One region of the Caldanaerobacter subterraneus subsp. tengcongensis MB4 genome, then DNA from elsewhere that is predicted to be linked to it. Evidence: riboswitches for the same ligand, from Rfam matches in the RefSeq annotation. Region 1 holds a riboswitch; the other holds the start of a gene.
The links. Region 1 has a riboswitch for glycine ahead of TTE_RS09030 (GrdX family protein). Riboswitches for the same ligand answer to the same signal wherever they lie in the genome.

Region 1 (4,973 bases):
CCATTGCTCCTGCAGCAGTTCAGACAAAGCATTCAGTAGCAGTAAACACCACTTCTGCTCCAGTTGTCTTTATACACTCTTCAATGGCAGGACCTGGTATTCCATCCCTATCGCCTACTATTATCACTTTCTTACCTTCTAACATTCTTTCTACCTCCCTTTAATATTCTCTTGCAGTCAGATTATTAAATCCCACTTCAGAAGTAGAACCAGTAATAGCCTGTAATTCTACCTCTATGCTGCCATCTTCTTTAACGCTTCCCTCAAAACCACCCGCTATTACATTTGCTGCTTCTATATGCCCTATAATCTTTTTCATTTTTGGGAGCCTTATTATCTCATTTGCATTTCCTGTACTTACAACAGCATTTGCTCTCGGGTCTGCATCTGCTAAAGACTGAGACAAACCGTCTCTTCCTGCAAATTCATCTGTAACAAGAACCGTTTTTATTCCTTTCTCTTCCAGCTTACGACAATTCATTATCAAGTCTGTGTCTGGATTCCCGAAACCTTCTTCTGAAATAATGACTCCCTCAAGCCCAAGGTATTCTGCCAATTTGGCTGTATAATCAGAAGACCTTTCTTTGTCCGCTAGTGTGACATTTTCATTTGTTATGATTATTCCCACAAAATTTATTTCTTTGCCATGCTTTTCATATAAATCTTCTATGATGGGATTATTCATGTGAACATAGGTGGTATTTTTATCGCAGGCTGAAACGCAATTGCCGCTGACTATAGCCCCGTCCATCACTTCTGTAGGATAAATGAAAGTTGGAACAATTTTCTTAGCATCAACTCCATACACATAAGTATCGTGAAGCAACCCCTGGCTCTGTAACATGTAAATATATCCTACTCTAGGCAAATCGGGATACTTTTTCACACTTTCAAGGAGTGGCAAAGTTTCATATTCCTTTATCTCATCAGGTTCTACATCTCTTCCAGCTTCCCCTATCAAAGCTGCTGCTTTTAAACCAGCTATTCTTACAACTTCCTCATGTTCATGTTTTGGAAGCCCTTCTACGGGTTCACACACCACTACGATATTTATAAGCTTCGAAAAAGGAGTATATTTTGCACCTTCCCCTGACATGTCAATTATGCCTTCCTGGAATCCCACAATCCTACCGGTTGTCACCACAGCTGTCCCTTTTAAGACATGAGTTCTACCCTCTCCTACTGTCTCTACTTTGCTTATAAATCCTGGAAATATTCCTCCTTTTCCTCTAACTTTGACACGCGGTTCAATTACGTCCTTTACTGGTATTATTCTCACTTCTTCTCCCGGCTTTGCAATTTCTATATCTACTCTTTCTAGTCTGCTGTCTTGCTTTAAAGCTTTAATTATTTCTTCTTTATTTAAGTAAAGCACTCCATCTTTTACTTTTGTTACATCAGAAAACACCACATCTTTTATATAAATATTCCCTATTTCCAGCCTCATAAAATCACCTCCTCTAAATATGCCTTTTTATCATCTCCTCAATCTTCTCTATTGTCACATCTTTTGATATTTCATCCACTTTTTCGCCATTTTTGTAAAGCTGAAAAGTTGGAAGTCCTAATACCTTCAAAGAAATGCACAATCTCCTGTTTTGTGAAGCATCTAATTTGCAAAATTTAACTTTATCAGCATATTTTTGCTCTAACTTTTCTACTTCAGGCATTAAAGCAAGGCACTGTTCGCACTTTGGTCCCCAAAAGTCAATCAAGACCAACTTTTCTTCCTTTTTTACTACTTCATCAAAATTGTCTTTATTCACTTCAATCACCAATTCTCACCTCCTTTCAACACTCCAATTCTTCAATATACCTCTCAGCAGCTACTGCTGCTATCGCCCCATCTGCCGCTGCTGTCACTATTTGTCTTAACAGTTTTGCCCTGCAATCCCCTGCGGCAAACACTCCTTCAATATTTGTCCTCATATTTTCATCTGTCAGAATATATCCCCTTTCATCCATCTCAATTAATCCCTTGAAAATTTCTGTACTGGGCTTCATCCCGATGAAAATAAACACCCCATCCGTTTTTACTTCCTTCAACTCTCCTGTTTTGACGTTTCTCACTATAACTTTCTCTACTATCCCATCCCCTTCTATCCTTTCCACTACGCTGTCCCACAGAAATTTTATTTTGGGATTTTTAAAAGCCTTATCTTGCAAGCATTTGTTTGCTCTTAACTTATCTCTTCTGTGGATAATTGTAACGTTTTTAGCAAATTTAGTGAGGTATAACGCCTCCTGAACAGCAGAGTCCCCTCCCCCTACCACTACCACATCCAAATCAGTAAAGAAATCTGCATCACAGGTTGCGCAATAAGAAACTCCTTTGCCTATAAATTCTTCTTCTCCTGGCACATTTAATTTCATATGTTCCGCTCCTGTAGCAATTATAACCGTCTTCCCTTCATAACAGCCTTTTGTAGTTATAACCTTTTTTATCTTTTCGCTCAATTCTACTTTTTTGACTTCTTCCATGACAAAACAAGTTCCAAAAGATTCTGCCTGTTCTCTCATCCTCTTTACAATTTTAGGTCCTGTCGCCTCTTCCACAGAACCGGGATAATTTTCTATATCATCCGTTATAGCAGCTTGACCTCCAATCTTACTTCTTTCAAAAACTACAGTATTCAATTTTCCTCTTGAAGCGTAAATCGCTGCAGATAGTCCAGCAGGCCCTCCACCAATTATGAGACAATCATATAAAGTAGACACAATTTCACCTCGCTATTCTCTAAAAGTTTCTATAGCTTCTTTTATCAATTCTTTATCAAGGTAGGCAAAGTCATTTAAAACCTTTTCATCGTCTATATAATTTATTCCTTCCTTCTCTATTATCTCTTTTACTCTATTAAGGCATTCCTCAATTATCATCACACTATTAAAATCAACAGGGCCTTTATTTTCCTTAAGCAAAACAGATTTAAAAGGAGAACAATCTGGTTTTACGTTTCCCGCAAAAGGATGGGACATTAAGACATATCCTTTATGGATGAGGTCTCTACACCTTGTCAATACATTAACAATTGTTCCCACAACAAACTCACAGTTTTGAGGATATTTATCTCTTACTAAAGGGTTATTTGTGATGATAACGTATTTCATAATATCACCAAAATAGGGGAATAAAAGGACCTTACGCCTTTTATTCCCCCGTCTGTTTACCTGAGAGATTCTTCTTTATAGAAGAATTGCTCCTTCGGTGCCTCTTTAGAGGCTTTCCGGGATATGGTCCGAATGCGGTCCTTTTGCCTGAGAGTTTCACGAGTATACAGGCCATATACCCGCTTGCTCCTTCGGCGCCCGGTTAGGGTCTCTCCCGCATTCTTCATCCCATTTCAATATTAAATTGTTTGTTAAATACTTTACAATTATATTATATTCCATAAAATCACCAACGTCAATACATTTTCTCTTAAAGGTTATACCCTGATTGCCCTCAAAGTAGTCATTTTTTCTGCTATTGAATACATATTTGAAATACTGCCCACTAAAAGCTTTTCTTTTATGCCATAAAAATCAAGACAAGTTCCACAAGAGATAATCTCCACTCCCATTTCCATTAACTCTTTCAAATCTTCGATGACTTCTGAACCTTCTGTGGTAAGCTTTACACCATTATTTATAAAAATTATACTTTCAGGCTTTTTACTCTGCTCCTTTAGAGAAACAATAAAGCTCTTCATTAGAATTTTACCAAGTCTCTCATCTCCCTCACCAAATTTGTCAGAAGTAACGACAACTACATAATTATCGCTCTTTTCATTGATTACAGTCTTTTTCCTGTAAATATTTATGTAAAATTCTTTTTCCTTTTCTTCTACTGCCACTTCACAACCTGCACTTTTCGCATATTTTGAAACATTCTCTTTAGCCGTTTCATTGTCCACAATTACTAAAATTTTTCCTTCCTGAATGTTTTCCAACGCTTTTTTAGTCATAATGACAGGAATAGGGCAGTTTTTACCCCTTGCATCAACTATATTATCCATAAAAATTCTCCCTCCCCTTTTAACTCATGAAAAAAGGCAGGTTTGTTAAAATCCTGCCTTTTTTCATTTTAATTTAATTATAACACTTAATCATATTTTTGACAAAGCATCTAAAGCAGCAGAACTTATTGGGTAAGAAACTGGCGATGAAGTAAGAAGTGGATGGGTCGCCACTTGGAAAGTAGTCAATTCTGAAGCTGTTGTCCCTTTTTGTATTGCTAGGCTTAAAATGTTTATCATTTCACCCACATTATCTCCACCTGCTAGTTGAGCTCCCAGTATAACTCCTGAATACCTTGAAAAAATCAATTTTATCTTAACATTCATGGTATTTGGCAGTGTTCCAGGGTGTTTGTCTATAGTGTTAAATTCACCAATGACTATATCAAATCCCTCAGCTCTAGCTTGTGTTTCTGTGAGGCCTGCTGCAGCAAAAGCAGTATTGTATATCTTTGTTGAGAAAGCACTTATAGTGCCTTTATTTTCTCTTACTAATCTTAACTCAAATGCATTTACACCAGCAATTTTAGCTTCATTAGCTGCAATAGAAGCCAAAAGTATTGGTACGTTTTTCCTTGTGAAGAAACATTTCTTTTCCGCGCAGTCACCTACTGCGAAAATATCTGGGTCATTTGTCCTCATATATTCATCAACAGTTATTGCGCCTTTTTCATTTAGTTTAATACCCGCTTCTTCAGCTAACTTTGTATTAGGCTTTACTCCCATAGCTACTATAACAACGTCTGCCTTTATCCTCTCTCCAGTATGGATTTCTACCTCTTTGACTTCTTTTTCTCCAATAAACTTTGTAACTTTTGTACCTGTAAGCACTTTTATACCATGCTCTTTTAATTTAGCTTCCGCCATATCACTAAATTCTGGGTCAAAAGCCTGCCACAAGAGTTTATCTGCCACTTCTATTATTGTAACATTCTTACCTAATAATTGTACCTGCTCTGCCATTTCAACTCCAATGAA
Region 2 (4,973 bases), 1.2 Mb from region 1:
AGCAGCTTTTACAGATTCTACTACTCCAAGTACATCTCCAGCAGAAAGTTCAGATCCTACCTCCGGAAGTTCAACGTAAACGATGTTTCCCAGTGAATGCTGAGCATAGTCTGTGATTCCTATGTATACCTTGTCTCCCTCTACTTTTACCCACTCATGGTCTTTTGAATAATAAAGGCCTTCTAAAACTTCCATGTTCAAACCCTCCTATTTTTTGTAATTTTTCTTGTAGAAATTCTTATCTACTATCACCGCTTTAAGCGGCTTATTTCTTATTATTACCTCAATTTGATTTCCTATTTGGGCGTATTTTGAGTCAATCAAAGCGAGTCCTATGTTCTTTTTAAGAGTTGGAGAGAAATAACCCGTAGTCACATAGCCAATTTTTTGATTATCAGCCTGTACTTCATACCCGTGTCTTGGAATTCCATTGCCTATCATTTCAAATCCTACCAGTTTTCTCTTTAATCCTTGTTCCTTCTGTTTTAAAAGAGCGTCTTTTCCAATAAAATTTCCTTTGTCAAACTTCACAAAAAATCCTAAACCTGCTTCTAAAGGAGTTATGTCCTCTCCTAATTCATTTCCATAAAGAGGCAAACCTGCTTCAAAGCGAAGTGTATCTCTTGCGCCAAGACCTGCCGGCTTGAGGCCGTAATCTTTGCCCGCCTCTAAAATTTTCTCCCAAAGGGTGACAGCATGTTCATTTGGCATATAAATTTCAAATCCGTCTTCACCAGTGTAACCTGTGCGGGAAACTAAGCATTCTACACCAGCAATTTTTACTTTATCTTTGAAGTAGAAGAACTTGATCTGTGATAGGTCCTCATCAGTCAATTTTTGAAGGATTTCTTCTGCTTTTGGACCCTGAATTGCTAGTTCTGCTATCTTATCTGACACATTTTCAATTTCCACTTTGTATATTCCTGCATTGTTCAGCATCCATTTGTAATCCTTTTCTATGTTTGCTGCATTAACTACTAAAAGATAGTAGTTGTTGGAATACTTGTAGACTAGAAGGTCGTCAATTACTCCTCCGTTGTGATTGCACATGAAAGTGTAAAGCACCTGATTGTCATTTAACTTGGAAAGGTCATTTGTGAGGAGGTTCTGGAGGAAAGGAAACGCATCTTTTCCTTTTACAATTATTTCTCCCATATGGGATACATCGAAAAGGCCTGCTGCATTTCTGACAGCTTCGTGTTCTGATATTATGCTTTCGAATTGAACTGGCATTGCCCAGCCGGCAAAGTCTATTATTTTTGCATTGTACTTAGGATAAATTTCATACAATGGGGTTTTTTTGAGATTATCCAAACTATCACACCCTTTCATAAAATTTAAACAGAGGAGCTGTGAGTGAGCACGAAAAGATTAAGTGCCATCACAACTCCTCTGTTTTTCTACCTGAGAGCTTCTACATATGGCCTTCCATATGTATTGCTCCTTCGGTGCTCTTTACGAGACTTTCCAGAGGCCTATCCGATAGCGATCCTGCCGCCTGAGAGCTTCTACAAAGGCTTGGCGGGCCTTTGTATTTCCCCTTCGGCTATCTTCCATTTATGGAAGATAATCTCTCGCTATCTTCATCTAGACAGTATTCAATTTTTTTTAAAATTATGCTATACTTTTACCATCATTATATATTATCCATAGACTTTAAGTCAACAATCGTTAAAATTGAGACGAGGGGTGGAGTGTATGCTGTATATTTATAACAAAAACACAAATCCCTATTTCAACTTGGCAGCTGAAGAATACGTTTTAAAGGAATTCAAAGACGAATGCTTTATGCTCTGGCGCAATGAACCCAGCATAATAGTTGGCAAAAATCAAAATACTCTGGCAGAGATAAATTTGGACTATGTAAGAGAACACAAAATTCCCGTTGTCAGAAGGCTATCAGGGGGAGGGGCGGTTTTTCACGACTTAGGCAACTTAAACTTTACGTTTATTGTAAATGCAGATGAGGGTGGATTTACAGATTTTAAAAGGTTTGCACAGCCTATTATAGACGTTCTTAGAAAATTAGGAGTGGAAGCAGAGTTTTCCGGCAGAAATGATATAACCATTGATGGGAAAAAGATATCTGGAAATGCCCAGTATTATTACAAGAATAGGATTCTGCACCACGGAACTTTGCTCTTTTCATCAAATATTACAGACCTGTCAGCTGCTTTAAAGGTGAGGCCTGTTAAGTTTGAAGATAAGGGAGTTAAGTCTGTATCCAAAAGAGTGGCGAATATAAGCGAATATTTAAAAGAGCCTATCACTATAGAGGAATTTATAAATTTAATAATGGAACACATAAAGGAGCAAACTGGCGGAGGAGAGATGTACGAATTTACAGAAGAGGATTTAAAAAAGATAAACAAATTAGTAGAAGAGAAATACGGCACTTGGGAGTGGAATTTCGGGTCTTCTCCCGACTATAAAATGAAGCATGAGAAAAAATTCCCCGGCGGTACTGTAGAAGTCAATCTAAATGTAGAAAAGGGTATAATAAAAGATGTAAAAATATACGGAGATTTCTTTGGGAAGTACGACATTTCTGAAGTGGAGGATTTATTAAAAGGGGTAAAGCACTCTGAGGAAGAGGTGAGGAAGGCTCTTTCAAAGATAAATCTTCAAGATTATATGGCAAATATAACTATTGATAATTTGATTGAGGTGATGTTTTAAAAATTTTTTCTTTTTTTACCTCATAGTGTAAAATTATCGTAGGATTTTTTGAGTGAAAAAAACAAGAGACAACCCCTGTGATAAAATAGATTGTGGAAAACCAAAAAACACGAAAGGGGTGTCTCTTGTGAAAAAACATATCTTTGAGGATATTATACTACAAAATGCTCTAAATTTCACTGAGGAAGTAGTAGAAATTTTTGGTGATTTGTTAAACAAAGGAATGAATATTACAGAGCTTGTAGCAAGGATAAAGGAACTCACGGACAAACTAGGTAGAGGGGCAATAGAAGCAATTATTGAAGAGTTAGATAGGATAATAAAAGAAGACAAGAGAAGGAAAGAAAAATGGGTAGTAGAGAGGAAAGATAAAAAGAGATTAACGACAGTCCTTGGGGATATTGAATATGAGAGGACATATTACAAATCTAAAGAGGATGGGAGATATACATATTTGGTGGATGATGCATTAGAGATAGGACGGCACGATAGGATAGAAAAGGGAGTAAAGATAAAGTTAGTAGAAAACGCAATAGAAGAATCATATGAGAGAAGTAGTAAAAAAGCATGTCCAGAGGAGTTAAGTAAACAGACGGTATTAAATGCAATAAGGGAAATAGGGGAAGTAGAAGTAAAGAGAGAAATAAAAGAAAAGAAAGAAGTAAGGGGTTTATACATAGAGGCAGACGAGGACCATGTACCTTTACAGGACGGGAGAGATGAAACTCCACGATTAGTATACATACATGAAGGTAGAGAAGAGAAAAACGGAAGGAACGTACTGAAGAATGTCTATTACAAAGCATATGTAGGAGAGAAACCTGAAGACATATGGATAGATGTAGCAAATTACATAGAAGACAATTACAAAGAAGAGAAGATAGAGAAGATATACATAGCAGGAGATGGGGCACCGTGGATAAAAGAGGGATTAAAATGGATATTAAAATCAAGGTTTGTACTAGACAGATATCATTTAAACAAATACGTATTAAAAGCTACATCAAAAGAGCCAAAGTATAGGGATAAGATATGGAGAGCAATAAATGAAGGGGATAAAGAAGGAGTAAAGAAGGTATTTGATGAGTTAATAAAGGCAGCAGAGGAAGAGAGAGAGAAAGAGAAGATAAAAGAAGCAAAGAAATACATACTAAACAATTGGGAAGGGATAAAGATATACAGTGAAGACGAAGATGTAATAGGGTGCAGTGCAGAAGGACATATAAGCCATGTATTTTCAGCAAGACTAAGCAGGAATCCATTAGGGTGGAGCAGAGAAGGATTAAAACTAATGGCGAAATTAAGGGTATTTAGCAAGAATGGAGGAGACTTAAGAGAAGTAGAATGGGGCAAGAAAAAGAATATAAATGCAGGAAGTTACAAATTAACGAAGAAGCAAATAAAAGAAGCGGTAAGGAGAGTTAAAACGTCTACAAATGAAAAGATAAACAATATTACAGTTTTGAATATAGGGAAAGTAACGCCAATATATAGGGTTTTAAGAGCATTAAAATATGCACAAGTTATATAAAAAAGCATGATAAGTTGAAGGCTGAAATTAACTAAGTTTCAGGGGTTGTCTTAAAAAAATCCTACAGTATCTTGACACTATCTTTTTACCTGAGCTTGTTGAATTTTTAACGTAAGAGTGATAAAATATAATCAAAAGAAAATTGTCAAACAATTATCGTTTTTATTTTATCAAAATTTTACCCCCTCCCGTAAGGGAAGGGAAGGGAAGGAAAAACTGTATGATGTTTGTTTAGATGAGAAAAACTAAAAATGGAGGTGATTTTATGGCAAACCTTGACATGAAGGATTTAGAGAGAATAATGGGGGAGATGGGAAAAGAAATTCCTGAAGTCATGAGAGCTTTTAATCAACTACACCATGCCGCTACAAAAAATGGAGCGTTGTCTGCCAAAGAAAAGGAACTTATTGCGCTTGGAATTGCTGTTGCAATTAGGTGCTCTTACTGCATACTTGCTCATGTGAATTCTGCACTTCAGGCAGGAGCTACAAAAGAAGAAATAATGGAGACACTGGGAGTAGCTGTACTTATGAGTGGAGGACCTGGTGTGGCATATGCGACTGAGGCTATAAAGGTTTTAGAACAGGCTGTAAAGTAAAATCCATTAAAAAGCCGTCTAAAATGATAAAAATGCGATAAATGTAAAAAGGAGGAGTCTTAAATGGCAATTGAAACATTTAAAGCAGTTTCACGAAAGTTGCCAGAAGGTTTAGCGGTTGAAAGTGAGGTAAGAGGTTTCAAAATAGTGCTAGATGAGCCAAAA

Region 2: linked by a shared signal. The riboswitch ahead of gcvT (glycine cleavage system aminomethyltransferase GcvT) and the one ahead of TTE_RS09030 (GrdX family protein) in region 1 are both predicted to bind glycine.

The regions. Positions count from the first base shown of each region.
Region 1 is NC_003869.1:1,823,074-1,828,046, forward strand. Features, by position in the region: gene grdA (glycine/sarcosine/betaine reductase complex selenoprotein A) at 1-145, opposite strand, end outside; gene TTE_RS09015 (glycine/sarcosine/betaine reductase component B subunit) at 161-1,447, opposite strand; gene trxA (thioredoxin TrxA) at 1,461-1,775, opposite strand; gene trxB (thioredoxin-disulfide reductase) at 1,792-2,718, opposite strand; gene TTE_RS09030 (GrdX family protein) at 2,731-3,108, opposite strand; glycine riboswitch at 3,234-3,335, opposite strand; gene yedF (sulfurtransferase-like selenium metabolism protein YedF) at 3,426-3,995, opposite strand; gene TTE_RS09040 (FAD-dependent oxidoreductase) at 4,086-4,973, opposite strand, start outside.
Region 2 is NC_003869.1:311,579-316,551, forward strand. Features, by position in the region: gene gcvH (glycine cleavage system protein GcvH) at 1-195, opposite strand, end outside; gene gcvT (glycine cleavage system aminomethyltransferase GcvT) at 208-1,332, opposite strand; glycine riboswitch at 1,383-1,481, opposite strand; gene TTE_RS01440 (lipoate--protein ligase) at 1,699-2,679, shown strand; gene TTE_RS01445 (ISLre2 family transposase) at 2,807-4,210, shown strand; gene TTE_RS01450 (carboxymuconolactone decarboxylase family protein) at 4,476-4,808, shown strand; gene TTE_RS01455 (OsmC family protein) at 4,872-4,973, shown strand, end outside.